One region of the Streptomyces sp. NPDC048603 genome, then DNA from elsewhere that is predicted to be linked to it. Evidence: riboswitches for the same ligand, from Rfam matches in the RefSeq annotation. Region 1 holds a riboswitch; the other holds the start of a gene.

Region 1 (14,940 bases):
TGGTCGTCCTGAAGATCGTCAAGCGTTTCCTGGACACCGGGGTGGCGCTGCAGAACATCCGTACGGCCGTCCAGCACCTGCGCGAGCGCGGCTTCGCGGACCTGGACCGGCTGACGCTGATGAGCGACGGCGCGACCGTGTACGAGTGCACCTCGCCGGACCAGGTCGTCGACCTGCTCCAAGGCGGCCAGGGCATCTTCGGGATCGCGGTGGGCGTGGTCTGGCGGGACGTGGAGAACGCGCTCTCGCAGCTGCACGGGGAGCGCGTCGACACGGGGGAGACCCTGGTCGGCCACAACCCGTCCGACGAGCTCGCGGCCCGGCGCAACCGGGCCGTCTGACCCCCGCCGGGCCGTCCGGTGTGACACGTGTGACCCGGCTGTCAGTGGGGTGAGGCAGCATCGGGGGTGTGAGAGCCGCGCCGACCATCCTCCACCTGGACATGGACGCCTTCTACGCCTCTGCCGAGCAGGCGGCGAAGCCCAGCCTGCGCGGAAAGCCGGTGATCGTGGGCGGGCTCGGGCCGCGCGGGGTGGTGGCCACCGCCTCGTACGAGGCACGGCGCTTTGGGGTGCACTCCGCGATGCCGATGGGCCAGGCACGGCGGCTCTGCCCGAACGGCGCCTACCTGTTCCCCCGCTTCACCCTCTACCGGGCGGTCAGCGACCAGGTCATGGAGCTGCTGCGGGCGCTGTCGCCGCTGGTCGAGCCGCTCAGCCTGGACGAGGCCTTCGTGGATCTCGAGGCGGGCGGGGTCGCCTTCGACTCGGCCTCGGCCCGGGCTGTCGGGGAGCGGCTGCGGGCGGACATCCGGGCGGTGACCGGACTCAGCGGATCGGTGGGCCTGGCCGGGTCGAAGATGCTGGCCAAGGTGGCCTCCGAGGAGGCCAAGCCGGACGGGCTGATGATGATCGAGCCGGGCACGGAGCGGGCGCTGCTGGCGCCGATGCCGGTCCGGACCCTGCCGGGGGTGGGGCCGGCGACCGGGGAGCACCTGCGCCGGGCCGGGATCACCACGGTGGGGGAGCTGGCCGAGGCGGGCGAGGACGAGCTGGTCCGGATGCTGGGGCGCGCACACGGTGTGGCGCTCTACCGGATGGCGCTGGCCCTGGACGACCGGGCGGTCGTGGCCGAGCGGGACGCCAAGTCGGTCTCGGTGGAGGACACCTTCGACGTGGACCTGCACGACCGGGTCCGGATCCGCTTCGAGGTGCAACGGCTGGCGGACCGGTGCGTGGGCCGGCTCCGCGCCTCCGGCCACTCGGGCCGCACCATCGTGCTCAAGGTGCGCAGGTACGACTTCTCCACCCTGACCCGGTCGGAGACCCTGCGCGGGCCCACCGACGACCCCGCGGTCATCCGCGAGGCGGCCGGCCGGCTGCTGGACGGGGTGGACACCACGGGCGGGGTGCGGCTGCTCGGCGTGGGGGTGTCGGGCCTCGCGGACTACACCCAGGAGGACCTCTTCGCCCAGACCCTCGCGGCTGAGCCGGACGGGGCTCCCGAGGCCCCTGTGGAGCCCGTGACGGCCGAACCGGTCCAGGAGGCCGAGACCCCGGTCGAACGGCGCTGGCCGGCCGGGAGTGACGTCCGGCACGCCCTCTACGGTCCGGGCTGGGTCCAGGGCAGCGGGGTCGGCCGGGTCACGGTCCGCTTCGAGCAGCCGTGGTCGCCGCCGGGCCGGGTGCGGACGTTCCTGGTCGACGACCCCGAGCTGGAGCCGTCGGAGCCGCTGCCGCTGATCGAGCCGGCGGCAGCGGGCGACCTGCCGGTCCCGTGGCACACCCCCGCCCCGGCGAGCGCGGCGGAGCCCGCGGAGGGCGCCCGGGGCCGCCCGGGGGACGCGGCGTAGGTCCTCTCGTGGACGCGGCTCAGCCGTCGTCGCCCGCCAGCCGGCCGAAGTCCCTGTCCTGGCCGTTGCGGAAGTCGCTCGGCAGGGCCACGTCCAGGCCGTAGTGGTGGTACAGCTGCAGCTCCTGCTCGGGCGAGAGGTGGCGGCCGACCCCGAAGTCCGGCGCCTCCTTGATCAAGGCGCGCTCGAACGGGACCCGGAGGGTGTCGTTCACCAGCTCGCTGGGCTCCAGGGGGACGAACGCGTCCCGGCTGAACAGGCCCGTGCGGACGGCCGCCCACTCCGGGACGCCGGTCGCGTCGTCGAGATAGACCTCGTCGACGGTGCCGATCTTGACGCCGTTGCGGTCGAACGCCTTGCGGCCGATCAGGCTGCGCGGATCGATGTCGGTCTGCACGGTCCCTCCATATGGTCGCAACTCCTCCGTAAGGACAACGAAAGGGCATATTCGGGGAGAGGGCCACTTGAGGGAGCCACGGAAGGCCCGGGAACGGCGCTGGTAGTCTGGGTGACGGCTGTCGACCCCGTGCGGGAGAGTCCTCCGACCGAGCCGGGACGGAGGCGCCGAAGGAGCAAATCCTCCCCGGAATCTCTCAGGCAGACGTACCGCATGGACGAGGCCACTCTGGAAAGAAGGGTGGACGTCGGGACCGCGGTGCCGACACTCCTCCCTCACCGACGGTGAAAGCCGGCGTCACCGGGCGACCCCCGGGAGCCGGTGAAGCTCTCAGGTTGAGATGACAGAGGGGGAGGCCGTCCGGGTGCCCGCCGTGGTACCCCTCGCAGGTCGCGCAGACCAGCAGACCAGGAGGCCTCCGTACATGACCGCCAACCGCATTTCGCTCTCCCAGCTGGAGCGGGGCATCCCCTTCGAAGAGCGCCACATCGGCCCCGACGCCGAGGCCCAGGCGAAGATGCTCGCCCAGGTCGGCTACGGCTCCCTCGACGAGCTCACCGCCGCCGCGGTACCGGATGTGATCAAGAGCGCCGGCGCTCTGAACCTGCCCTCGGCGCGTACCGAGGCCGAGGTCCTCGCGGAGCTCCGCACCCTCGCGGACCGCAACCAGGTGCTGCGTCCGATGATCGGTCTCGGCTACTACGGGACCTTCACCCCGCCCGTGATCCTGCGCAACGTGATGGAAAATCCGGCCTGGTACACGGCGTACACGCCGTACCAGCCGGAGATCTCGCAGGGCCGTCTGGAGGCGCTGCTCAACTTCCAGACCGTGGTCGCCGACCTGACCGGTCTGCCCACCTCCGGCGCCTCCCTCCTCGACGAGGGCACCGCCGCCGCCGAGGCGATGACGCTCGCCCGCCGGGTCGGCAAGGTCAAGGGCGGGGTCTTCCTCATCGACGCCGACACCCTGCCGCAGACCATCGCCGTGATCGAGACCCGCGCCGAGCCGCTCGGCATCGAGGTCGTCGTCGCCGACCTGTCCGAGGGCATCCCCGCGGAGATCGCCGAGCGCGGCGTCTTCGGTGTCGTGCTCCAGTACCCGGGCGCCTCCGGTGCCGTCCGGGAGATCAAGGCCGTCATCGACCAGGCCCACGAGCTCGGCGCGATCGTCACCGTCGCCGCCGACCTGCTGGCCCTGACCCTGCTGGTCTCCCCGGGCGCCCTGGGCGCGGACATCGCGGTCGGCACCACCCAGCGCTTCGGCGTCCCGATGGGCTTCGGCGGTCCGCACGCCGGCTACATGGCCGTCCAGGACAAGCACGCCCGCTCGCTGCCCGGCCGCCTGGTCGGTGTCTCCGTCGACGCCGACGGCAACCGGGCGTACCGCCTGGCCCTGCAGACCCGCGAGCAGCACATCCGCCGCGAGAAGGCCACCAGCAACATCTGCACCGCGCAGGTGCTGCTCGCCGTCATGGCCGGCATGTACGCCGTCTACCACGGCCCGGAGGGTCTGAAGACCATCGCCCGCCGCACCCACCGGTACGCCGCGCTGCTCGCGGCCGGTCTCACCGCCGGCGGGGTCGAGCTGGTCCACGGCTCGTTCTTCGACACGATCACCGCGCGGGTCCCGGGCAAGGCCGCCGAGGTCGTCGCCGCCGCCCGCGAGGCCGGCATCAACCTGTACCCCGTCGACGCCGACCACGTCTCCGTCTCCTGCGACGAGACCACCCTGCGCGCGGACATCGAGGCCGTCTGGGCCGCCTTCGGCGTCACCGCCGACCTCGAGGCCCTGGACGCGTCCGCCGCCGACACGCTGCCCGAGGGCCTGCTGCGCTCGGACACGTACCTGACGCACCCGGTGTTCCACCAGCACCACTCCGAGACCGCGATGCTGCGCTACCTGCGCAAGCTTTCGGACAAGGACTACGCGCTGGACCGCGGCATGATCCCGCTGGGCTCCTGCACCATGAAGCTCAACGCGACCACCGAGATGGAGTCGGTGACCTGGCCCGAGTTCGGCCAGCTGCACCCCTTCGCGCCGATCGACCAGGCCCAGGGCTACGCCACGCTCATCCGCGAGCTGGAGGAACGTCTCTGCGAGGTCACCGGCTACGACAGCGTCTCCATCCAGCCGAACGCCGGTTCCCAGGGTGAGCTGGCCGGCCTGCTCGCGGTCCGCGCCTACCACCGCGCCAACGGCGACGAGCAGCGCACCGTCTGCCTGATCCCCTCCTCGGCGCACGGCACCAACGCAGCCAGCGCCGTGATGGCCGGCATGAAGGTGGTCGTGGTCAAGACCGCCGAGGACGGCGAGGTCGACGTCGAGGACCTGCGCGCCAGGATCGAGCAGCACCGTGACGAGCTCGCCGTGCTGATGATCACCTACCCGTCCACCCACGGCGTGTTCGAGGAGCACGTCGCGGACATCTGCGCCCTGGTCCACGAGGCCGGCGGCCAGGTGTACGTGGACGGCGCCAACCTCAACGCCCTGGTCGGCCTGGCCAAGCCCGGCCACTTCGGCGGCGACGTCTCGCACCTGAACCTGCACAAGACCTTCTGCATCCCGCACGGCGGCGGCGGCCCGGGCGTGGGCCCGGTCGGGGTGCGCGCGCACCTCGCGCCGTACCTGCCGAACCACCCGCTGCAGCCGACCGCCGGTCCGGAGACGGGCGTCGGCCCGATCTCGGCCGCCCCGTGGGGTTCGGCCGGCATCCTGCCGATCTCCTGGTCGTACGTGCGCCTGATGGGCGGCGAGGGCCTCAAGCGCGCCACCCAGGTGGCGGTGCTCGGCGCGAACTACATCGCCAAGCGCCTGGAGCCGCACTACCCGGTGCTCTACACCGGCCCGGGCGGGCTGGTCGCGCACGAGTGCATCATCGACCTGCGCCCGCTGTCGAAGTCGACCGGCGTCTCGGTCGACGACATCGCCAAGCGCCTGATCGACTACGGCTTCCACGCGCCGACGATGTCCTTCCCGGTGGCCGGCACGCTCATGATCGAGCCCACCGAGTCCGAGGACCTGGGCGAGATCGACCGGTTCTGCGACGCGATGATCGCCATCCGCGCCGAGATCGAGAAGGTCGCCTCCGGCGAGTGGCCGGCCGGCGACAACCCCCTCGCCAACGCCCCGCACACGGCGGCCGCGCTCGGCGGCGAGTGGAACCACCCGTACACCCGCGACGAGGCGGTCTTCCCGGGCGGGGTCGTCGCGTCCGAGAAGTACTGGCCGCCGGTGCGCCGCATCGACGGTGCCTTCGGTGACCGGAACCTGGTCTGCTCCTGCCCGCCGCTGGACGAGTACGACAACTGAGGTTGGTTCCGTGCAGGTCCGTGAACGACCGATGTCCGTGAACGACCGACGTCCGTGAACGGCTGAGGGGCCGGTCCGGGGGAGTGATCCCCGGGCCGGCCCCTCGGCCGTTGTCCGGAGCCGTCAGGCGGCCTTCACCACGTGCGCCGCCGCGAGCGGGCGGTGCGGGGCGATGATCTGGCCGTCCGGCAGCAGCTCACCGGTGTCCTCGAAGAGCAGGACGCCGTTGCACAGCAGGCTCCACCCCTGCTCCGGGTGGTTGGCCACGGGCCGCGCGGCCTCCCGGTCGGCGGAGTCGGCTGATGGGCAGGCAGGCTGGTGCTGGCACATGGATGCGTTCTTTCGCTGCGGTGTCGTCTGTGTGCTGCGGCTCGATGCGTTGTTCATGGCCGCCCCCCGTATCGATCGCGGTTGGTCAGGATCCCAGTGTTGCCCCGCGGGCTCTGCTCCGCAGGGATTTCCCGGTAGCTGTCCTCTGGGATTGATGACGCATCACTCGTGCGGGCGGTTCAGCTCAACTCCCCTGCCAATTCGGATGGTTATGGCCTGGCCCGGGGGGACTAGGCCGAATGGGGCAACCGGGTCAGGCGGCCGCCTCACCCGCGAGCGCGGGCGGGGTGAGCCGGTGCGTCATCACCGGGAGCAGCTCCGAGAACGGATGCGGCCGGTACGCCGCGATCCCGGGCGGGGCCGGTGCCAGCGGGACCAGCAGGTCGGCGGCGTCCGGCAGGCCCCCGGCGGGATCCGCCCCGGGTGCCCCGTGCAGCCACAGGGTCAGCATGTACAGCTCCGGTACGGACAGCAGCCGCGGCTGGTAGGAGGCGCCCAGCGCACTCAGGGATTCGGCCTGGCGCAGCGCCCGTTCGGTGGCCGCGACGTACGGCCCCTCGAAGAAGTGGGAGAAGGCCCAGCCGTCGGGGGTGAGACGGGTGTCGGCGGCGGCCACGAACCGGTCACCGCTGCGGATGAGGAACCGCCAGGCCGCCAGACGGGTGCGGGGTGGCCGGCCTCCGGCGCTCACCCGGTCCAGGACATGGACGGGAAGCGGGAGTTCGGCCGTCACCGGTCCCTGCAGGGCGCGCAGGGCCGGGGTGTGATCGTCGCGGACGGCGGTGGGGGAACCGAGTGCCGCGAGAACGCTGCGCAGGGCGGGCGCGGGGGCCGGGGGGACATGCAGCGGCATGTGGGTCGCCTCTCACTTGGGAGACCGGTGGGAAGAACAGTGCGTGCGGAGGGCGCTGTCGCATTCTGGGGCCAGAGGGGGGCTGTGGGGCAATGGCCGCGCGCCAACTCTGTGCCCAGTCTGCGGAGTTTATACGACATGTGTTCACACGGTGTTTCGGCTAGCCGTCCCGTCAATTGCCGACAAGGCGCATACCGGTCCCGCTGTCCTGGAATTCATGCCGAGAGCGCGCGAAAGACTCGCGCTGACCTCGGAGGTTACCCGAAGCCTGCTCGGCTGGAAAGCATCGGTATTGCGATCGCCCGAACTTCGGCAAGTCCGGCGGGCAATGTGCATCCGGCAAGGTGCCGGGTGAATGTGCCAGGGCGCGGGCGGCGCGCCGGTGTGGCCGAACCGGCGTACGCTCCCCGGCCGTCGCGCCCCCTCCGCGTTAGGGATCGCGCCCCCGGGGCATCATCGACCGTAACGCGCGCGCCCGGGTGGCCGGGTGGGGCCCGCTCGAGGAGGGACGCTTCGATGGGGGAGAAGGTCGTGGCAGGCGGATTCGACCTGTCCGATCGGCAACGGTATCGGAGGAAGCTCCACGAGTGCCTGGAGGGACTGGAGCAGCTTCTGGCCGAGAAGAGGTTCGATCGCCCCAAGAATCTCATGGGTCTTGAGATCGAATTGAATCTGGCGGGTTCCGACGGTCTGCCGAGAATGGTGAACGCCCAGGTTCTGGAGCGGATAGCGAGTCCGGATTTCCAGACCGAACTGGGAATGTTCAACCTGGAGCTCAACATACTCCCGCACCGGCTCGGCGGACGGGTTTTCGACCAGCTCACCGAGGAGATCAGTGCCGGACTGGGTTACGCCCACCGGCATGCCGCCGAGGTCGACGCCGGCGTGGTGATGATCGGCATCCTTCCGACGATCTCGCAGGCCGACCTGGTGGCCGCGAACCTCTCCGCGGTGGACCGGTACTCGCTGCTCAACGAGCAGATCCTGATGCTGCGGGGCGAGGACTTCCACCTGGACATCGACGGGGTGGAGCGGGTCAGGTGGACCGCCGGGTCGATCGTGCCGGAGGCCGCCTGCACCTCCGTCCAGTTGCACCTGCAGGTCACCCCGGGCCGTTTCGCGGACGTGTGGAACGCGGCCCAGTGCGTGACGGCGGTGCAGATCGCGGTCGGCGCCAACTCGCCCTTCCTGTTCGGCCGGGAGCTGTGGCGCGAGTCGCGGCCGCCCCTGTTCCAGCAGGCCACCGACACCCGGCCGCCGGAGCTCCAGGCGCAGGGCGTGCGGCCGCGGACCTGGTTCGGTGAGCGCTGGGTGGACTCGGTGTACGAGCTCTTCGCCGAGAACGTCCGCTACTTCCCCTCGCTGCTGCCGATCTGCGACGAGGAGGAGCCGCTGCGGGTGCTGGCCGAGGGCGGGGTGCCCAGCCTGCAGGAACTGGTCCTGCACAACGGCACGGTGTACCGGTGGAACCGGCCGGTGTACGGGGTGGCCGACGGGCTGCCGCACCTGCGGGTGGAGAACCGGGTGCTGCCCGCTGGTCCGACCGTGACCGACGTGGTCGCCAACGCGGCCTTCTACTACGGGCTCGTCCGCACCCTCGCCGACGAGAAGAGCCCGGTGTGGAGCCGGCTGCCCTTCGCGGAGGCCGAGGCCAACTTCGACGCCGCGTGCCGCTACGGGATCGACGCCAGGCTCCGCTGGCCGCGGCGGGGCCGCTCGGGCGGGCTGGCGAGCGTACCGGCGGTCCGGCTGGTCCTGGACGAGCTGCTGCCGATGGCCGCCGCGGGACTGGACGCGTGGGGCATCGAGCCGGCGGACCGGGACCATTACCTGGGCATCATCGAGGAACGGTGCCGGCGGCGGGTGAACGGGTCCACCTGGCAGGTGGACACCTACCACCGGGGACTGGCCGGCGGCCTGGACCGGGACGCGGCACTGGCCGCGACCACCCGGCGCTACAGCGAGCTGATGCACAAGGGCGACCCCGTCCACACCTGGCCGGTGGGGCTTCCCGACCTGCCCGGGTGACCGTCCCTGATCCTCTCCCCGATCTCCTCCCCGCTCCCTTCGCCGCTCCCTCCGGTCCCCCTTCCGCCGTCGGCCAGGCAGTATGGGGTGATCGGAACGGGATCACGGGACGGGAGCGGGGCGTGCGGGCGGAACCGGTGCTGGAGGAGCTGCGCGAGGACGGGCGGCGCAGCCTGCTGCGCACCGAGATGCTGCTGGTGCTCGCCCTGTCGCTGGGCGCGAGCGGTGTCTCCTCCCTGATCAGTTTCATCGGCTCGCTGACCCGGCCCGGCGGGCTCAAGGACCAGGCCGCCACGCTCAACGGCTCGTACGCCCCCGGCCGGCCCTGGCTGGACCTGGCCTGGCAGCTGTTCGGCATCACCACCGCCCTGGTGCCGGTCCTGCTGGTGGCGCACCTGCTGACCCGGGAAGGGGTCGGCGGGCTGCGCGTCCTCGGCTTCGACCGCAGCCGGCCCGGGCCGGACCTGGCCCGCGGAGCGCTGGTCGCGGCGGGCATCGGCAGTGCCGGGCTGGCGTTCTACCTGGGGGCGCGGGCCTCCGGGTTCAACCTGACGGTGGTGCCGGAGGCGCTGCCCGAGGTGTGGTGGAAGTTCCCGGTGCTGATCCTCTCCGCCGTGCAGAACGCCGTGGTGGAGGAGGTCATCGTGCTGGCCTACCTGCTGCGCCGACTGGACCAGCTGGGCTGGTCGCCGAGGGCCTCGCTGCTGGGCAGTTCGCTGCTGCGCGGCTCGTACCACCTCTACCAGGGCATCGGCGGGTTCATCGGGAACGCGGTGATGGGCGCCGTGTTCGTCCTGCTCTACCGGCGGTGGGGACGGGTGGGCCCGCTGGTGGTTGCGCACTCCCTGCTCGACATCGTGGCCTTCGGCGGGTACGCCCTGCTCGCCGGAAAGGTGGGCTGGCTGCCCACCCCCGGCGGGAGTTAGGCCGTGTCTTTCGGATCATGCCGGGCCCGTGGCGGGCTGATCCGGCCTGATCCAAAAGACGCGGCCTAGCCCCCCGGCCGGCTCCTACCGTGCCGCGGCGCACTGCGGCAGGGTGGCCGGGCCGGGGGCGGTGCGGCTGCCCGTCACGACGATGACGCTGTCGCCCGGGGCGAAGGTGATCCGGTCGGCCTTGGCGGGGTTGATGCGGACCCCGAACCGCGGTGGGCGGGTGGACTGCCCGTGGATCCGGTAGCCGATGGCCGAGTGGCCCTGGCGGCGGGCCGATTCCACCACCGTCCGGAAGGCGACCTCGGTGCCTGGGCGCACGTATCCGGAGGCCGGCCGGAGGGAGATCTCGCTGCCGTGCGGGGAGAAGAGGTCGTCGAAGAGGCGGGCGAGGTCGCGGTTCTCGGCGATCTGGGTGAGCAGCAGGGCGATCAGGCGGCCGTTGACGACGAAGTCGTCCCCCCGGTTGACCGGGGCGAGCACCCTGCTGCGGTCGTCGTTCATCTCGGCCACCACGTGGATCTCACGGCCCAGGGTCCGTTCCAGTTCGCGCAGGTGGAGGAGGGTCACCAGGGTCCGGCCGTCGGACACCCAGCCCTCGGCGTCCCCCTCCTCCTCGTGGGCGAGGACCACGACGTGGTCGTAGCGGCCGACGTCCAGGCCGCGCAGTGTCTCCGGGTCGGTGACGTCGCCGTCCCGGAACGTGGTCTTCAGCAGGCCCGCGCCGGGCCCGTCACCGGGGGCGGGATCCGTGGCCACCACGTCCAGCACAGAGCCGGGGGCGGCGTACTGCGCCAGCAGCCCGACGACCAGCGGCGCCCGCCGGTTCCAGCCGAGCAGGAGCACGGACTCGGGGTGGGCGGGGTGGCACACCTGCGCGGTGATGGCCGAAGGGTCGGCGGCGGACGGGTCGGCGGCGGGCGGGCCGCCGCCGAGGACGACGGTGTCGTCGTCGCGGGAGATCGCGACGACCGCGTCGCCGGGGCCGATCGGGGTGGTGGAGGGAGGATTGAGCAGGAGCGAGCCGTCCGCCGCGCGCAGGCCGATGACCGACGAGGTGTCATAGGCGAGCAGCGCGTCTCCGTAGGTCCGTCCGGCCAGCCGGGGTTCCTCGGTCATGTAGATCTCGTCGCCCGCGTAGTCGAGGAGCTCCAGGTAGACGAGGGGAAGGCCCGGCTGACGGCAGGTCTGCACGATGAGCCGGGCCAGGATCTCGTCGTGGCTCAGGACGCAGGTCCCGGATCCGCCGGCGAGCTCGGCCGCGACGCGGTTGGCGCCCGACCGCACGGCGGTGACCACGTGGGGCCGGTGGCCGCCGGGCCGGTCGGCGCCGGCGCTGTTCAGGGCGAGCAGGGTCCGGACGATCCGGACGTCGGCGGTGGCGTCCGGCGGGGTGAGGACGATCACCGAACGGGCGGTGGCCGTGCCGACGAGGGCGATGTCGGCGGGGTCGTCGGTGCGGCCGGTCCGGCAGATGACCCGGGTGGGGCCGGTGCGCGGCACCTGGGTCCGGATCTCGTCCTCCATCTCCACCTTGTCGCGGTCGGCGAGGACCGCGACGGCCGCCCGGCGGCGGTTGGAATTGGCCTCGGCCAGTTCGGCGATCATCGGGAACACCTGGTCGGACCACCCGAGCAGCACGGTGTGGCCCTGCTCCAGCACCACCGAGCGGCCCTTGCGCAGGTCCATGATCCGGCGGTTGAGGCCCGCCGTGATCAGGCCGACCAGGGCGCTGGCGAAGAACAGCCCGACCAGGGAGACGAGGAGGGAGAGCGCCACGAACGCGGGGCTGCCGACGGGGCTGCCGAGTTTGAAGACGCCGGCCACGTTCTTCCAGACCCCGAGCAGCAGGGTGCGGGAGGTGGTCGGGACGTTCTCGTCCACGTGGACCAGCAGGGCCCCGGCCGGGACCACGACGGCCAGGCAGAGCAGCGACAGCCAGCCGATCAGGGCGGTGGTGCCGCGGGTCATGGTCGTGTCGAACCAGTAGCGCAGGCGGAGACGCAGGGGCGGGGCGGGCGGTGGCTGCGGGCCGGGCCGGGCGTGCGGGTCGGGGGTGACGCCGGGGGTGGCGCCGGGCGTTAAACGGGTGCCGGGGCCGGTGCCGGGGCCGGGGTGGGCGGGAGTCATGGTCGTACCTCCATCGGAACTCTCGGCACGCTACCGGTCGCAGCCTGTGACCGATGACCTTCCGCCGTTCCGCCGTACCGCCGTCCCCCGTATTGCTGACGCCGGCCCGGGTCCCGCACTCAGGGGCGTGCGAGCAGTTCGCCGTCGATCACCGTGACGGCCCGGCCGGTGAGCAGGGTGCGGTCGCCGGCCAGGGTGACCTTGACCAGGCCGCGGCGTACGCCGCCCTGGAGGCCGGTCAGTGTGTCGCGGCCGAGGCGGGCCGCCCAGAACGGGGCGAGCGCCGTGTGGGCGCTGCCGGTGACCGGGTCCTCGTCGATCCCGACGAGCGGGAAGAAGCCGCGGGAGACGAAGTCGTAGCCGCGGGAGGGGTCCTCGGCGGGGGCGGTCACGATCACCCCGCGCTTGGCGAAGGCGCGCAGGGCCGTGTGGTCGGGGCGGAGGCCGTGCACCGTCCGCTCGTCGGCGAGCTCGACGACCAGGTCGCCGATGTGGTCCGAGGTGTCGTGGACCGAGCGGATCTCGATGTCGCCGAGGGCGGCGGCGATCTCGGCCGGCGGGTCCCAGGGGGTCAGCGAGGACGTGGGGAAGTCCATGGTGATCGTGCCGTCCGCGGCGGCCTCGGCGGTGAGGACGCCACACCGGGCGGAGAACCGGATCAGCCCCTCGGCCAGGCCCGCCTGCGCCAGGACGTGCGCCGTTGCCAGGGTGGCGTGGCCGCACATGTCCACTTCGGCCGCCGGGGTGAACCAGCGCAGAGCCCAGTCGGCGTCCCCGCCCGGGGGCAGCGGGTGGGCGAACGCGGTCTCGGAGAGGTTGACCTCGGCGGCCACCTGCCGGAGCCAGGAGTCCGCGGGGAACGCGTCGTCCAGCAGCAGGACGCCGGCGGGGTTGCCGCCGAAGGGGCGCTCGGAGAAGGCGTCGACGATTCGGATTCGCATGGCACGACGGTAGGGGCCGCCGCTCGGCGTGATCCAAGGCCAATCCGGGACGACTGGCCTTGCTCACCGAACAGTTCCGATATATCGTTGACGCATCGCGACAGAACGGCGATGCTCGTAGTAATGACGGAATCGGACATGGCGAAAGGAGCGCGGTCATGCGTTCACATGGACACGAACACGGATACGGCCACGGACATGGGCACGGCCACGGCCACGGACGTGGTGACGGGTTCGGGCACTGCGGGCCCGACCGTCAGGGAGAGCGCGAAGGGCGCCGGCGGGCCTTCGGGCCGTTCGGCCCCGGCTTCGGCCCCGGATTCGGGGGCGGCCCCTTCGGCGGCCGCGGCGGACGCGGCGGCCCGCACCGGCGGGCGCGGCGGGGCGACGTACGCGCGTCGATCCTGGCGCTGCTCACCGACCGCCCGATGCACGGTTACGAGATGATCCAGGAGATCGGCGAGCGCAGTGGCGGGGCGTGGAAGCCCAGCCCCGGCTCGGTCTACCCGACCCTCCAGATGCTGGAGGACGAGGGGCTGATCAGCAGCGAGAGCGAGGGCGGCAAGAAGCTGTTCACGCTCACCGACTCCGGCCGCACCGAGGCGGAGGCCGGCCCGGCCGCCCCCTGGGAGGAGGCCGGACGCGGTGTCGACTGGGAGAGCATGAACGAGATCCGGTCGGCCGGCTTCGGCCTGATGGAGGCGTTCGGGCAGGTCTGGAAGACCGGCACGCCCGAACAGCGGCAGAAGGCCGTCGGGGTCATCAACGAGGCCCGCAAGAAGCTTTACCTGATCCTCGCCGACGAGCACTGACCGCCGGCGGACACCACGTCAGCGCCCCGCGACGCAGGTCGCGGGGCGCTGACGCCTGTGCGATTGCGGTGCAGCGGGTCAGGCCACCAGCCCGGCCAGCTTGCGCAGCGACTCGTTGAGCGCCGCCGTGGCGGAGTCCTTGAGCTTGCCCGCCATCAGCGACACGGCCGCGCCGGTGAACTCGCCGTCGATCCGGACGGTGGTCGACTCCCCCTCGGGGATCAGGGTGTACCGGGTGCCCACGACCACGCCCATCGGGCCCTTGCCCTTGATCGCGAAGACCCGCTCGGCCTCCAGCTCCTCGATGGTCCAGGTGACCTCGGCCGGGAAGCCCATCATCTTCATGTTCTCCTCGAAGGTGGCCCCGACCGCCAGGCTCTGCGGACCGCCCTCCGGGAAGTTGGTGTGGGTCATGCTCCACTGGCCGTACGCGCCCCAGTCCGTCAGCTGGGACCAGACCTTCGCGGCGGACGCCTCGATGCGTGATTCCGCGCTGACTTCGGCCATGCGACCACCCCTTCTCGTCGGGTACGCGTCCGGTTCGTGTGGCGGAACGTAATCCTGGCGGCCCCAACATTCAATACTGATGACATGTCAGAAAATCTGTGACCGTCTCAACAGGCGTCACCGCCGTGACGCTCCTGTCATGCGGTGTCATGATGGCCCGATGAAAGCGTCAGGGAAGAACTCCGGGCTGGGCATCGCGCTCATCTCGGCGGCCGCGTTCGGCGGCTCGGGTGTGGCGGCGAAGCCGCTGATCGAGGCGGGTCTGGACCCGCTGCACATGGTCTGGCTCCGGGTGGCGGGGGCCGCCCTCGTGCTGTCGCCGCTCGCCTGGCGGCACCGGGACCTGGTGCGCCGCAAGCCCGCCCTGCTCGCCGGCTTCGGGCTCATAGCCGTCGCCGGTGTACAGGCCTTCTACTTCGCTTCCCTGTCCCGGATCCCGGTCGGCGTGGCCCTGCTGCTGGAGTACCTGGGCCCGGCGCTGCTGCTCGGCTACATCCGGTTCGTCCAGCGCAAGCCCGTGACCCGGGCCGCCGCCGTCGGCGCGGCGGTGGCCGTGGCCGGCCTGGCCTGCGTGGTGGAGATCTGGGCCGGGCTGAGCCTGGACCCGCTGGGCGTGCTGCTCGGCCTGGCCGCCGCCTGCTGCCAGGCGTGCTACTTCATCTTCGCCGACCAGGGCGCGGACGCCGAGGACGTCCCGGACCCGCTCGGCGTCGCCGCGTACGGGCTGATCGTCGGCACCCTGGTGATGACCGTGATCGCCCGCCCCTGGCAGATCGACTGGTCGGTGCTCGGCGGGCCGGCGGAGATCGCCGGCACCGAGGTGCCGGGCCTGGTGCTGCTCGGCTGGG
Region 2 (14,940 bases), on a different contig from region 1:
GCGGGCCTGACCCCGCCGAACCTGCGCTACAGCACCGTGCTCACCGGGCAGACCGCCCTGCCCGCCACCCTGGACCTCACCCAGCAGTCCACCAGCACCATCAACACCGGCTGGGCCAGCCAGTGGTACGCCGTCTCCTGACGCGACGGTGGGGTGCGCGCCCCGCCGGGCCCGCACCCCACCGGTATCAGCGAGCGGTGAGCGTCGGCACTCTCAGCACTCGATGACGTTGACCGCGAGGCCGCCGCGCGCGGTCTCCTTGTACTTGACCTTCATGTCGGCGCCGGTCTCCTTCATGGTCTTGATGACCTTGTCCAGCGAGACCTTGTGGCTGCCGTCCCCGCGCATCGCCATCCTCGCCGCGGTGACGGCCTTCACCGCGGCCATGCCGTTGCGCTCGATGCACGGGATCTGGACCAGGCCGCCGACCGGGTCGCAGGTCAGGCCGAGGTTGTGCTCCATGCCGATCTCGGCCGCGTTCTCCACCTGCTCCGGGGTGCCGCCGAGCACCTCGGCCAGCGCGCCCGCCGCCATGGAGCAGGCGGAGCCGACCTCGCCCTGGCAGCCGACCTCGGCGCCGGAGATCGAGGCGTTCTCCTTGAACAGCATGCCGATCGCGCCCGCGGCGAGGAGGAAGCGGACCACGCCGTCCTCGTCGGCGCCCGGGACGAAGTTCACGTAGTAGTGCAGGACGGCCGGGAGCACGCCCGCGGCGCCGTTCGTCGGGGCGGTCACGACCCGGCCGCCGGCCGCGTTCTCCTCGTTCACCGCCATCGCGTAGATCGTCGTCCACTCGCTGCGGTGCAGCAGCGGGTCGCCCTCGGTGCGCAGCTGGCGGGCGGTGGCGGCGGCGCGCCGCTTGACCCGCAGACCGCCCGGCAGGATGCCCTCGCGGGACATGCCGCGGGAGACGCAGGCCTGCATGACCCGCCAGATCTCCAGCAGCCCCTCGCGGATCTCCTCCTCGGTGCGCCAGGCCTTCTCGTTCTCCAGCATCAGGGAGGAGATCGACAGGCCGGTCTCGCGGGTCAGCCGGAGCATCTCGTCACCGGAGCGGAAGGGGTACTTCAGCACGGTGTCGTCGAGCTTGATCCGGTCCTCGCCGACCGCGTCCTCGTCGACCACGAAGCCGCCGCCGACCGAGTAGTACGTCTTCTCCAGCAGCGGGGCGCCCGCCTCGTCGTAGGCGAAGAGGGTCATGCCGTTGGCGTGGTACGGCAGTGAGCGGCGGCGGTGCAGGATCAGCTGGTTCGGCTCGTCGAAGTCGATCTCGTGCACGTCGCCTATCTCCGCGCCGAGCAGCCGCAGCCTCTTGTTCTGCCGGATGCGCTCGACCTCGTCGTCGGCCTTCTCGACGTCGACCGTACGCGGGGAGTAACCCTCCAGACCCAGGAGGACGGCCTTGGGGGTGCCGTGGCCGTGGCCGGTCGCGCCCAGGGAGCCGTACAGCTCGGCCCGGACCGAGACGGTCTGGGCGAGCAGGCCGTCCTTCTTGAGCCGGTTCACGAACATGCGGGCGGCACGCATCGGCCCGACGGTGTGGGAGGAGGAGGGACCGATGCCGATCGAGAAGAGATCGAAGACGGAAATGGCCACGGTGGCGGACTCCCTTGTCTGCTCGTGGGGTGGGAGGGCAGGAGAGGTGATTTTTGTGGATTTTGTCCGGCAGACGAGCGTATCGCGCCGACGTGAACGACTCGCTTGCGGAAGGGGGCCGTGAGGGGTCGGCCGGGCGTGAATCGGCTCACGCTCTCCGGCCGCCGTCGAGGCCGGCCGGTGTGCTGCTGGAGGGGTGCGGTGCCGGGCTGCGGGTCCGGTACCGGGGCGGTCGGGTCCGCGTGGAGCCCGCGCGTGACCCGTGCGGGTCCGCCCAGGGCCCTGCACGGCGCCGGCGTACGGCCGGCACGGGAAGGAAAAGGGCCCGGCCTGTGGAGAACAAGGCCGGGCCCCTGGAACCGACGCCTGTTACAGCGACGGGTACAGCGGGTGCTTCTCGGCCAGCGCGGTGACGCGGGCCCGCAGGGCCTGGACGTCGTACGTCGGCTTGAGGGCCTCGGCGATGATGTCGGCGACCTCGGTGAAGTCCTCGGCGCCGAAACCGCGGGTGGCCAGGGCCGGGGTGCCGATCCGCAGGCCCGAGGTGACCATCGGCGGCCGCGGGTCGTTCGGGATCGCGTTCCGGTTGACCGTGATGCCGACCTCGTGGAGGCGGTCCTCGGCCTGCTGGCCGTCCAGCTCGGAGTTGCGCAGGTCGACCAGGACCAGGTGCACGTCCGTGCCGCCGGTGAGCACGTCCACGCCCACGGCCTTCACGTCGTCCTGCACCAGGCGGGCGGCGAGGATCTTCGCGCCCTCCAGGGTGCGCTCCTGGCGCTCCTTGAACTCCTCCGAGGCGGCGACCTTGAAGGAGACCGCCTTGGCCGCGATCACGTGCTCCAGCGGACCGCCCTGCTGGCCGGGGAAGACCGCGGAGTTGATCTTCTTGGCGAGCTCGGCCGTCGACAGGATGACACCGCCGCGCGGACCGCCGAGGGTCTTGTGCGTGGTGGTGGTGACCACGTGGGCGTGCGGCACCGGGTTCGGGTGCAGGCCCGCGGCGACCAGGCCCGCGAAGTGGGCCATGTCGACCATCAGGTACGCGCCGACCTCGTCCGCGATCCGGCGGAAGGCGGCGAAGTCCAGCTGGCGCGGGTACGCGGACCAGCCGGCCACGATCAGCTGCGGCTTGGACTCCTTGGCCAGGCGCTCGACCTCGGCCATGTCGACCTGGCCGTCCTCGCCGACGTGGTACGGGACCACGTTGTAGAGCTTGCCGGAGAAGTTGATCTTCATGCCGTGGGTCAGGTGACCGCCGTGGGCCAGGTTCAGGCCCATGATCGTGTCACCCGGCTTGAGCAGCGCGAACATCGCGGCGGCGTTGGCCTGTGCGCCCGAGTGGGGCTGCACGTTCGCGTGCTCGGCGCCGAACAGCGCCTTGATCCGGTCGATGGCGATCTGCTCGACCACGTCGACGTGCTCGCAGCCGCCGTAGTAGCGGCGGCCCGGGTAGCCCTCGGCGTACTTGTTGGTGAGGACGGAACCCTGGGCCTCCATGACGGCGACCGGAGCGAAGTTCTCCGACGCGATCATTTCCAGGGTCGACTGCTGGCGCACGAGCTCGGCGTCGACGGCGGCGGCGACGTCCGGGTCAAGCTCGTGCAGAGGGGTGTTCAGTACAGACATCTCTATCCCTGGTGTGGTGGGAGGTCAGCCCGCGGTGAACGCGGTGTACTCGTCGGCGGACAGCAGGTCGTCCTCGCCGCCCGTGATCTTGACCTTGAACAGCCAGCCGCCCTCGAACGGGGCGGTGTTCACGAGCGCCGGGTCGTCCACGACGTCCTGGTTGGCCGCGGTGACCTCACCGGTCACCGGGGCGAACAGGTCGCTGACCGACTTGGTGGACTCCAGCTCGCCGCAGGTCTCGCCGGCGGTGATGGTGTCGCCCACCTCGGGGAGCTGGGCGAAGACGACGTCACCGAGGGCGTTGGCCGCGTACTCGGTGATGCCGACGGTGGCGACGCCGTCCGCGTCGACCTCCGTGACCCACTCGTGTTCCTTGGTGAAGCGCAGCTGCTGGGGGTTGCTCATGACCTGATTCTCCTGGATGAGGGGAGTGCTGATGAACGTTGGTCTTGAAACGTGAGACGGGTCCCGGAAGGGAACGGCGTCACTTCTGCCGCTTGTAGAAGGGCAGCGCGACGACCTCGTACGCCTCATGGGTACCTCGAATGTCCACACCGACGCCGGAGGTGCCGGGCGCGGCGTGCTCCGCGTCGACGTACGCCATCGCGATCGGCTTGCCCAGGGTGGGGGACGGGGCGCCCGAGGTGACCTCGCCGATCACCTGGCCGCCGGCGACCACCGCGAAGCCCGCGCGCGGCACGCGGCGGCCTTCCGCGATCAGGCCGACGAGCTTGCGCGGGGCCTTGGTCTCGGAGAGCTCGGCGGCGGCCTGCAGGGCCGAGCGGCCGACGAAGTCGCCCTCCTTCTCGAACTTCACGACCCGGCCCAGGCCCGCGTCGAACGGGGTCAGCGCGGTGGTCAGCTCGTGCCCGTAGAGCGGCATGCCCGCCTCCAGGCGCAGGGTGTCCCGGCAGGACAGGCCGCACGGGACCAGGCCGGCGTCCGCGCCCGCCTCGGTCAGCGCCTGCCACAGCGCCACGGCGTGCTCGGGCTTCACGAACAGCTCGAAGCCGTCCTCGCCGGTGTAGCCGGTGCGCGCGATCAGCGCGGGCACCCCGGCCACGGTGCCGGGCAGGCCCGCGTAGTACTTCAGGCCGTCCAGGTCGGCGTCGGTCAGCTGCTTGAGGATGCCGGGGGACTCCGGGCCCTGGACGGCGAGCAGCGCGTAGGCGTCGCGGTCGTCGCGGACCTCGGTGTCGAAGCCGGCGGCGCGCTCGGTCAGGGCGTCGAGCACGATCTGGGCGTTGGAGGCGTTGGCGACGACCATGTACTCGGTCTCGCCCAGGCGGTAGACGATCAGGTCGTCCAGGATTCCGCCGTCCTCCCGGCAGATGTGGGTGTAGCGGGCGCGGCCCACGCCGACCGTGGAGATGTTGCCCACCAGCGCGTAGTCCAGGGCCTTGACGGCCTCGGGGCCGGTGAGGGTGATCTCGCCCATGTGGGAGAGGTCGAACAGGCCCGCCTTGGTGCGGACGGCGTTGTGCTCGTCGCGCTCACTGGCGTACCGCAGGGGCATGTCCCAGCCCGCGAAGTCGGTCATGGTGGCACCGAGCTCACGGTGCAGCGCGTCGAGCGCGGTCAGACGGGGGGCATTGCTCATCGGTACGGCTCCCAGGTCCCAGGGCATCGGCATGACATGACGAGGACGATCCTCCCCATCTGTCATCGGAACCTGAGAGGTTCGCCGAGAGTCTCTGTCACGTACGGAACCGGATCGGTCACCCGTGGACCGGATCGCGTACGGGGTCGGGCTCGGCTTGCACCTTGGGTGGAACCGCGGCGGAGCGCGGCTCGCTTTTCAGATCTGCCTCATCCACGCGGTGCGGGGCCTGAGAGATTCAAGGGAGGTTCTTGCTCCTTCGGCGCCCGGCGCCCTCGAAGGGGCTGCCGGGACTCTCCCGCGCGGATTCAAGCGGCCGGTATGCAGTTGGGTGTCCAGTTGGCGCACATCATTGCACGGGATGCGGCCGGATGGGCGGCCGGGCCCGGAAGTGTGTGCGGGAGGCCACGTCCCGCGACCCCGCCCGCCGGGCTGCCCGACGGCCCTCCCGCGGTCTCGAAGGCCGGACGGGCCCGGCGGAACCGGAACCGCGGGATTACCGTCTCTTTACACTCAGTGGGAAAGGGTCCTGGGAACTCCTGGTGAATCCCGGTGACCCGATTCGGGGGAGGCGAGTGCGGTGCGGAGACTCGGACTGACGGCGACGGCGACGGCGGCGGCATCGGCGGCGGCGACGTCGGCCGCGGCGGCGGGCGTACCGGTGCAGCGCGGGGTCCCGGCGCGGGCGGCGGAGGGCACGGCCCCCGTGACCGCGGTCCGCGACCTGCGGGGCCGCGCCGCGGGCCCGTCCTGCCTGGGCTTCGCCGAGGGCGACATCGTGGTGGTGTCCGGGCTGCCCGGCGGCGGCAAGAGCACGCTGATCAAGCGGACGGTCGCGGAAGAGGACGCCGCCATCGACTCGCAGGACGTCCGCGAGCGCTGGGAGCACCGGATGCCGGCCGCCCTGCCCTACGGGCTGTACCGCCCGCTGGTCCGGATCGCGCACTACGCCGGCCTGGCCCGGGTCCTGCGCTCCGGCCGCTCCGTGGTGGTCCACGACTGCGGCACCCAGGCCTGGGTCCGCGGCCTGCTGGCCCGCGCGGCCCGGCGCCGGGGCCGCGACCTCCACCTGGTCCTGCTGGACGCAAGCCCGGCGGAGGCGCTGTCCGGGCAGGCGGCCCGGGGCCGGGGCGTCACGGCGTACGCCTTCGCCCGGCACCGGGGCGCCGTCGGCCGGCTGCTCGGCTCCGTCGCGGCCGGCCGGCTCCCGGCGGGCTGCGCCTCCGCGACCCTCCTGGACCGCGCCGCGGCCAACCGCCTCACCCGCATGGCCTTCCGCGGGTAGCCGGTCCCGCCGGCCCCGGCCCGGTGCGGGCACCTCCGCCGAGGTGTGGGCGATCGTGCCGCAGGGCGGTGCTCTAACCTCGGGCACGAACGCAGGAGCAGGGAGGCGCAGGGATGCAGGGGCAGGAGGGCGGCTGGCCCGCCAACGAGCTGGAGCAGGTGCTGGGGGCCGCGCTGGGCGACCCGGAGGCCGGGCCCCGCATTCTGGAGGTCCTCGCCCGGAGCAGTGTCTGGGTGCCCCTGCCGGCCGGCGGCGGGCCGGACAGCGCCAGCCTGCGGCTGCCCACCATGGACATCGGCGGAGCGGCCTACGTCCCCGTGTACTCCAGCGAGCAGCAGTTCCTCGCCTGCGCCGGCCCCGGCATGGACTTCGCCGTCGCCCCGGCAGCCGAGTTCGCCCGCGGCCTGCCCCCGCAGCTCGGCATCGCCCTGAACCCCGAGGGTGCCGTCGGCGTCCCGCTGCCGCCGCCCGCCGTCGCCGAGCTCTGCCGGGCCGGCCAGGTCCCGTACGGCGGCCCCAGCGGAGGCCGGGTCCGGCTGTTCGAGCCGGACTGGCAGGAGGACCCCGTCGACTTCCTCGCCGCCGCGGGGGAGGAGTTCCGGGCCACCGGCGTCGTCGCCTCCGCCCACCGCTGCCTCGCCAGCGTCGAGGGCGGAGCCCCCGAGCTCTACATCGGTGTCCGTCTGCTGGGACAGCGGCCCGAGGAGCGGGACGTCCCGCTCGACGCCCTGGCCCGCGCCCTGAACCGGGTCCAGCCGCCGTGGCCGGTACACCTGATCCTGCTCGACGCCACCGACGATCTGGTGGCCGAGCACATCCGCGAGCGCGTGCGCCCGTTCTATCTGCCCTAGGCACCCGTAAGCTGGTGGCCTTCCGGGCTGACGGGCGGACAAAGAGACGAAGAGGGGTACCGGGTGAGTGCGTCAGGCACGGCCGCGGCCGGGCGGGTCGAGCACATGCTGCGCCAGGTGGCCCCCGGGCGTTATGACAGCTATGAGTCACTGCTGCACGCGCTCGGCGAGGGCCGGCTGTGGATGCTGCTCTGGCAAGGGCAGCCCGGTTCCCCGGACGCCCAGTACGGCGGCATGGAGGTCGAGGGGCTCGGCTACGCGCCCTGTGTGACCTCCCCGCAGGAGCTCGCCGCGAGCGGCTGGAACCGCGCGTACGAGGTGGTCACCGGCCGGGACATCGCCCGCGCCCTCTACCCCGACCGCTGGGGCCTGTGGATCAACCCGCACGACCCGGGCGGCGGCCTCGGCATCCCCTGGGCCGACCTGCGCCGCGTGGCCACCGGCCTGGACCGGATGCCGGCCGGGCCGCTGCGGCTCTCGGAGCCCGCGCTGGAGCTGCCGCAGTTCTACGGGCTGCTGACCCAGCACGCGCACCGCACCCCCGCCGTCCGCTCGCTCCGCCGGGCCTGGGTGCAGCCGGCCCTCGGCCAGCCGTACCTCGCCGTCGGGCTCGACCTGTACGACGCCTCGCCCGCGGCACTGGAGTCGGTGCGCGAGATGATGCGCCAGTCGGTGACCGCCGTCCCCGAGGGCGTGCCGGTCTGCACGGTCGCGCTCGCCGACGAGCACGACCCGGTCGCGATGTGGCTGAGGGCCCAGGCGCGCCCCTTCTACGACCGCGAGGCGCAGGCGTCCGGCTACTGAGACATCCCGCGACCCCCTCCGGGGTGGTCCGCGCGCCGGCATCGGGCCGCACGGAACAGATCGTTCTGTGCGGCCTTTGTGTTGTCCGGATTTGGGCGGTCCTTGGGCCCAAATAACGCACAGCTGGCGACAGTTGGGCACGATGTCCACTTCCGTACCGAACGGACTGTGTTGCTCCGCTGAGACGGCAATGAAGTCCGGATAACGGGAACCCGACCCTCACATCACGGTTGCGCATCCATTCATCTGCGGGTCTGGCGGCTGGTCGACGGCCCGATGAAGACTCCCCCACCAAGAGCCGATCAGTCCTCCCAACCGAGGGGTCGGCGCGCGCAGTTCGCACGCGGCATCCGCAGCACCTACTGCACCACCGTTCGCCGTACCACTCGCAGCACTCTGCAGCAATCGCACTGCCCTGTACTCGCACTCACAGCGCCACTCCGCACCAACGCCGCCACAGCGGCGGGCATGGGCCGGCTCACCCGTCGGCCGAGAGGGGTCCCCACCACGATGACGGCACCACTGCATGACACGAGCGCGGAACAAGCACCCGCGGCCGTTGCCGTAGCCGACGTCCCAGCCAAGGCCATCGAAGGCCGCTCACCGGGCCGGATCGCCTGGATGCGGCTCAAGCGCGACAAGGTCGCACTGACCGGCGGCATCGTCGTGATCTTCCTGGTCCTGGTGGCGGTCTTCGCGCCGCAGATCGTGAGCCTGCTGGGCCACCCGCCCAACGAGTTCCACGAGGAGATGATCGACCCCGAGTTCGGCACCCCCATCGGCTCCTTCGGGGGCATGAGCTCGGACTACCTGCTGGGCGTGGAGCCGGTCAACGGCCGCGACATCTTCAGCCGGATCGTCTACGGCGCGCGCATCTCCCTGACCGTGGCCTTCCTGGCCGCCTTCGTCTCGGTGATCATCGGCAGCCTGCTGGGCGCCCTCGCGGGCTTCCTCGGTGGCTGGGTCGACGCACTGATCAGCCGGGTGATGGACCTGCTGCTGGCCTTCCCGCAGCTGCTCTTCACCATCGCCCTGGTCTCCGTTGTCCCCAACTCCGTCTGGGGCTTCGAGGGCACCGGCGTCCGGATGGGCGTCCTGGTCATCGTCATCGGCTTCTTCGGCTGGCCGTACATCGGGCGCATCGTCCGAGGCCAGACCATCTCGATGCGCGAGCGCGAGTACGTCGAGGCCGCCCGCAGCCTCGGCGCCGGACGGGGCTACATCCTGATCAAGGAGCTGCTGCCCAACCTGGTCGCGCCGATCCTCGTCTACACCACGCTGATCATCCCGACCAACATCCTGACGGAGGCGGCCCTCAGCTTCCTCGGTGCCGGCGTCAAGCCTCCCACCGCGTCGTGGGGAAAGATGCTGTCCGACGCCGTCCCCATTTACCAGGACGCCCCCATGTTCATGGTCGTCCCCGGTCTCGCGATCTTCATCACCGTCCTGGCGTTCAACCTCTTCGGGGACGGGCTGCGTGACGCACTCGACCCCAAGGGCAGCTGAACCGCTTCAACGATTCACCCACTCATGGAGGTTGGACCCATCGTGATCCGCAGAAAGCAGGCACTCGCGATCACCGCAGTGATCGCCGCTCTGTCGCTGACCGCCGCGTGCGGTGGCGACGGCGATGACACCAAGGCCGACAAGGGCGGCGCCTCCGGTGCCGCCTTCGACGCCGCGACCAAGGGCGTCGTGAACGCGTCCGACAAGAAGGGCGGCGAGCTCAAGCTCTGGTCGCCGCAGGACGTCGACTACCTCGACCCGGCGCGTGCCTACTACGGCTTCGTGTGGAACATGCAGCGCCTGTACGTGCGCCAGCTGCTCGCGTACGACAGCAAGCCCGGCAAGGACGGCACCAAGCTGGTCCCGGACCTCGCGCAGTCGCTGCCCGAGATCAGCAACGACGGCAAGACCTACACGCTGAAGCTCAAGGACGGCGTGAAGTTCGAGGACGGCACGCCGATCACCTCGAAGGACATCAAGTACGGCATCGAGCGCGTCTTCGCGCAGGACGTGCTGTCCGGCGGTCCGACGTACCTGATCGACGTCCTCGACCAGGGCCAGAAGTACCCCGGCCCGTACAAGGACACCGACCCGAACAAGATGGGTCTGAAGTCGGTCCAGACGCCGGACGACAAGACCATCGTCTTCAACCTTGCGTCCGCAAACTCGGACTTCAGCTACCTGCTGGCCATGCCGTCCTCCTCGCCGGTCCCGGCGGCCAAGGACACCGGCGCCAAGTACACCAACCAGCCGGTCTCCACCGGCCCGTACAAGGTCGAGAGCTTCACCGCCGGCAAGGGCGCGACCCTGGTCCGCAACGAGCACTGGGACCCGAAGACCGACACGATCCGCAAGGGTCTGCCGGACAAGGTCTCCTTCACGGTGACCACCAACGCCGAGGACATGGACCAGCGCCTGCTCAACGGCGACATCGACCTCGCGGTCGACGGCACCGGTCTGCTCACCGCGGCGAAGAACAAGGTCCTCAAGGACGAGAAGCTCAAGCAGCACGCGGACAACCCGTTCACGGGCTACATCCGCTACATGGTCTTCCCGCAGACCGTGGCGCCGTTCGACAACATCGAGTGCCGCAAGGCCGTCATCTACGCGGCCGACCCGAAGTCCCTGCAGACCGCCCGTGGCGGCCCGACCTCCGGTGACCTCGGCGCGAACATGCTGCCGCCCGGCATCCCCGGCTCCGACAAGTCCTACGACCCGTGGGGCCTGACCAAGGGCGAGCCGCAGACCGACAAGGCCAAGGAGGCCCTGAAGGCGTGCGGCAAGCCTGACGGCTTCGAGACCACCATCGCGGTCCGCAACAACCGTGCCGCCGAGGTCAAGACCGCCGAGTCCCTGCAGGCCGCGCTCGACAAGGTCGGCATCAAGGCCAAGATCGACCAGTACGACGGCAAGCTCTCCTCCTCCACGATCGGCTCGCCCGAGAACGTGAAGAAGAAGGGCTACGGCATCATCGTCATGGGCTGGGGCGCCGACTACAACTCCGGCGCGGGCTTCCTGCAGCCGCTGGTCGACGGCTCCTTCATCCTGCCGAACGGCAACAACAACTACTCCGAGATCAACGACCCGGAGATCAACAAGCTGTTCGACGACGCCGCTGCCGCCAAGACCCCCGAAGAGGCCGCGCCGTTCTACACGGACATCAACAAGAAGGTGATGGAGAAGGCCCTGTACCTGCCCATCAACTTCGACAAGGCCTTCGTCTACCACAACCCGCGTCTGACGAACGTCTACTTCAACGAGTCCCTGGGCAAGATCGACCTCGCCACCGTGGGCGTCGTCAAGTAACAGTCAGGCACGTGCCTTCACCGCACATGCGCTAGTCCGAAGGGCAGGTGAAGGCCGCAGGCGGCGGCTGCCGTCCCCACAAGGGGCGGCGGCCGCCGGCCCTGGCGGCCGACTGCAGTGCTCGTCTACCTCATCCGGCGACTCTTCAACGTCGTCGCCACGCTGCTGGTGGTCTCCGTGGTCACCTTCGGCATCTTCTTCGCGGTGCCGAAGATCACCGGGTCCGATCCCGCGCTGATGTACGCCGGCCGCGAGACCAATGAGACCGCCCTGGCGGGCATCCGCGTGAAGATGGGCTTCGACAAGCCCATCTCCGAGCAGTACTTGCTCTTCGTGAAGGGCATCGTCGCAGGCCGGGACTACGACAACGGCGTCGACACGACGCACTGCCCGGCCCCCTGCTTCGGCTACTCGTTCAAGAGCGAGACGCCGGTGTGGGACATGATGCTGGACCGTATCCCGGTCACCGTCTCGCTCGCCCTGGGCGCGGCCGTGATCTGGGTCCTCGCGGGAGTCATGACCGGCGTCATCTCGGCACTCAAACGCCGGACGGCGATCGACCGGACAGTGATGGTCGGCGCCCTGGCCGGTGTCTCGCTGCCGATCTTCTTCACCGGCATGCTCGCCCCGGCGGTCCTCGTCTACGGCCTGGGCTGGCTGGACGTCTCCAACTACCGGCCGCTCACCGAAGACCCGGCAGCCTGGCTCAACAGCATGATCCTCCCCTGGGTCACCCTGGCCTTCCTCTTCGCCGCCACCTACGCCCGCATCACCCGCGCCACGATGCTGGAGGTGCTCGGCGAGGACTACATCCGCACGGCCCGCGCCAAGGGGCTCACCGAGCGGGTGGTCATCCGCAAGCACGCCCTGCGCTCCACCCTCACCCCGCTCGTCACCATGTTCGGCCTGGACTTCGGCGGACTCCTCGGCGGCGCCGTCCTCACCGAGACCACCTTCAACTTCCAGGGCCTGGGCACGGCGGCAGTCGGCGCGATCAGGGACGGCGACCTGCCCGTGATCATGGGTGTCACCCTGCTCGCGGCGCTCTTCGTCGTGATGGCGAACCTGATCGTGGACATGCTGTACGCCGTCATCGACCCGCGCGTGAGGCTGACGTGACCGAGAACCGCACCACCCCCCTGATCCCGGAGCAGTCGGGGCCCCGCAGTGAGACCGGCGGCGAGACCCGGGAGGCCTTCCTCTCCGTCCGCGACCTCAAGGTCCACTTCCCGACCGACGACGGCCTGGTCAAGTCCGTCGACGGGCTCTCCTTCGACCTGGAGCGCGGGAAGACCCTCGGCATCGTCGGCGAGTCCGGCTCCGGCAAGTCGGTGACCTCGCTGGCCCTCATGGGTCTGCACCGCACCGGCAACGCGCGCAGCCGCCCCACCATCGGCGGCGAGGTCTGGCTCGACGGCGAGGAGCTGCTCCGCGCCGACGCCGACGAGGTACGCCGGCTGCGCGGCCGCAAGATGGCGATGGTCTTCCAGGACCCGCTGAGCGCCATGCACCCGTACTACACGGTCGGGCACCAGATCATCGAGGCGTACCGGACGCACCACGACGTCGACAAGAAGACCGCGAAGAAGCGGGCGGTCGAGATGCTCGACCGCGTCGGCATCCCCGAGCCGGGCCAGCGCGTCGACGCCTACCCGCACGAGTTCTCCGGCGGCATGCGCCAGCGCGCGATGATCGCGATGGCCCTGGTCAACAACCCCGAGTTGCTGATCGCGGACGAGCCGACCACCGCCCTGGACGTCACCGTCCAGGCGCAGATCCTGGACCTGATCCGGGACCTGCAGAAGGAGTTCGGCTCCGCCGTCATCATGATCACGCACGATCTCGGGGTGGTCGCCGAGATGGCCGACGACATCCTGGTGATGTACGGCGGCCGGTGCGTGGAGCGCGGTTCCGCCGAGAAGGTGTTCTACGAGCCCAAGCACCCCTACACCTGGGGCCTGCTCGGCTCGATGCCGCGCATCGACCGCGACCAGACCGAGCGCCTGATCCCGGTGAAGGGCTCCCCGCCCAGCCTGATCAACATCCCGAGCGGCTGCGCCTTCAACCCGCGCTGCCCGTACGCCGACGTACCGAAGGACAACCTGACCCGGACGGTGCGTCCGGAGCTGGTGACCCCGGACGGCGACCGGCACTGGTCCGCCTGCCACATGTCGCAGGAGGAGCGGACCCGGATCTGGACCGAAGAGATTGCGCCGAAGCTGTGACCGACATCAAGAAGACGGGCGCCGACGCCGAGCAGAGCGGCGCCGCGACGCTTCCCGCACAGTCCGCGGCCTCCCCGGAACCCCTGCTCAAGGTGACCGGCCTGGTCAAGCACTTCCCCATCAGCAAGGGGCTGCTGCGCCGCCAGGTGGGCGCCGTCAAGGCCGTCGACGGCATCGACTTCGACGTCCGCCGCGGTGAGACCCTCGGCGTGGTCGGCGAGTCCGGCTGCGGCAAGTCGACGATGGGCCGGCTGATCACGCGGCTGCTGGAGCCCACGGGCGGAAAGATCGAGTTCGAGGGCAGGGACATCACGCACCTCGGCGTCTCGGGCATGCGCCCGCTCCGCCGCGACGTACAGATGATCTTCCAGGACCCGTACGGCTCGCTGAACCCGCGCCACACCGTCGGCGCGATCGTCTCGGCCCCGTTCAAGCTCCAGGGGGTCACCCCGGAGGGCGGGGTCAAGGCGGAGGTCCAGCGGCTGCTGTCCCTGGTGGGCCTGAACCCGGAGCACTACAACCGCTACCCGCACGAGTTCTCCGGCGGCCAGCGCCAGCGCATCGGCATCGCCCGCGCGCTCGCGCTCAAGCCGAAGCTGGTCGTCGCGGACGAGCCGGTGTCCGCGCTGGACGTGTCGATCCAGGCCCAGGTGGTCAACCTGCTGGACGACCTCCAGGAGGAGCTGGGCCTCACCTACGTGATCATCGCCCACGACCTCTCGGTCATCCGGCACGTCTCGGACCGCATCGCGGTCATGTACCTGGGCAAGATCGTGGAGCTGGCGGACCGCAGCTCGCTCTACGAGTCCCCGATGCACCCGTACACCAACGCCCTGCTGTCGGCGGTCCCGGTCCCGGACCCCCGCCGGCGCGGGGCGAAGAGCGGCCGGATCCTGCTGAAGGGCGACGTGCCCTCGCCGATCGCCCCGCCGAGCGGCTGCCGCTTCCACACGCGCTGCTGGAAGGCGACGCAGATCTGCAAGACGCAGGAGCCCCCGCTGCTGGCGCTGAAGACCGGTCACCAGGTGGCCTGCCACCACCCGGAGAACGGCCCGGACCAGGCGCCGGGCGACGCGGCCCTCCCGGAGGCGGCGGAGGCTCCGGCCCCGTCTCCCTCGGCCTGACGCCGTACGCAACGCACCGCACCGACCGCGCGGCGGGGCGGGTGGACCAGCCACCCGCCCCGCCGCGCGGGCGTGTGCGGAGGCCCGCATTCCAGGGCCGGGCCCCGACCGGGACACAATGGGCCGGTGCTTCACGATCTCTTCCCGCCCGGCATCCAGCACGCCCTGGACCTCGCGGGCATCTTCGTCTTCGCCACCGCCGGCGCCCTGCTCGCCGTACGCAAGAACTTCGACGTCTTCGGCATCGCGGTCCTCGCGCTGGTGACGGCGCTCGGCGGCGGCCTCTTCCGCGACCTCGTCATCGGAGCCGTCCCGCCGGCCGCCTTCGGCGAGCTCAGCTTCTTCGTCACCCCGCTGATCGCCGCGGCGATCGTCTTCTTCCTGCACCCCGAGGTCCAGCGGATCAACCGGGCCATCAACGTCTTCGACGCGGCGGGTCTCGGGCTGTTCTGCGTGACCGGCACGACCAAGGCGTACGAGTACGGACTCGGGCTGACCGCCTCGGCGGCCCTGGGTG

Evidence for each region. Region 1 has a riboswitch for glycine ahead of gcvP (aminomethyl-transferring glycine dehydrogenase). Riboswitches for the same ligand answer to the same signal wherever they lie in the genome.
Region 2: it holds a riboswitch for glycine, as region 1 does, so the genes downstream of both, gcvT (glycine cleavage system aminomethyltransferase GcvT) here and gcvP (aminomethyl-transferring glycine dehydrogenase) in region 1, are expected to answer to the same signal.

What each region holds. Positions count from the first base shown of each region.
Region 1 is NZ_JBICVY010000005.1:8,368-23,307, forward strand. Features, by position in the region: gene ACGFQ9_RS12890 (MerR family transcriptional regulator) at 1-341, shown strand, start outside; gene ACGFQ9_RS12895 (DNA polymerase IV) at 410-1,852, shown strand; gene ACGFQ9_RS12900 (PRC-barrel domain-containing protein) at 1,872-2,249, opposite strand; glycine riboswitch at 2,372-2,471, shown strand; gene gcvP (aminomethyl-transferring glycine dehydrogenase) at 2,674-5,559, shown strand; gene ACGFQ9_RS12910 (DUF5999 family protein) at 5,683-5,889, opposite strand; gene ACGFQ9_RS12915 (hypothetical protein) at 6,143-6,742, opposite strand; gene ACGFQ9_RS12920 (glutamate-cysteine ligase family protein) at 7,259-8,770, shown strand; gene ACGFQ9_RS12925 (CPBP family intramembrane glutamic endopeptidase) at 8,959-9,696, shown strand; gene ACGFQ9_RS12930 (NAD-binding lipoprotein) at 9,781-11,832, opposite strand; gene ACGFQ9_RS12935 (PhzF family phenazine biosynthesis protein) at 11,952-12,773, opposite strand; gene ACGFQ9_RS12940 (PadR family transcriptional regulator) at 12,932-13,585, shown strand; gene ACGFQ9_RS12945 (SRPBCC family protein) at 13,664-14,092, opposite strand; gene ACGFQ9_RS12950 (DMT family transporter) at 14,253-14,940, shown strand, end outside.
Region 2 is NZ_JBICVY010000027.1:1,566-16,505, reverse strand. Features, by position in the region: gene ACGFQ9_RS37930 (hypothetical protein) at 1-141, shown strand, start outside; gene ACGFQ9_RS37925 (L-serine ammonia-lyase) at 214-1,596, opposite strand; gene glyA (serine hydroxymethyltransferase) at 1,966-3,222, opposite strand; gene gcvH (glycine cleavage system protein GcvH) at 3,247-3,627, opposite strand; gene gcvT (glycine cleavage system aminomethyltransferase GcvT) at 3,707-4,822, opposite strand; glycine riboswitch at 5,031-5,133, opposite strand; gene ACGFQ9_RS37905 (AAA family ATPase) at 5,403-6,107, shown strand; gene ACGFQ9_RS37900 (enhanced serine sensitivity protein SseB) at 6,221-6,958, shown strand; gene ACGFQ9_RS37895 (enhanced serine sensitivity protein SseB C-terminal domain-containing protein) at 7,022-7,762, shown strand; gene ACGFQ9_RS37890 (ABC transporter permease) at 8,273-9,268, shown strand; gene ACGFQ9_RS37885 (ABC transporter substrate-binding protein) at 9,293-11,074, shown strand; gene ACGFQ9_RS37880 (ABC transporter permease) at 11,192-12,193, shown strand; gene ACGFQ9_RS37875 (ABC transporter ATP-binding protein) at 12,214-13,299, shown strand; gene ACGFQ9_RS37870 (ABC transporter ATP-binding protein) at 13,296-14,423, shown strand; gene ACGFQ9_RS37865 (trimeric intracellular cation channel family protein) at 14,550-14,940, shown strand, end outside.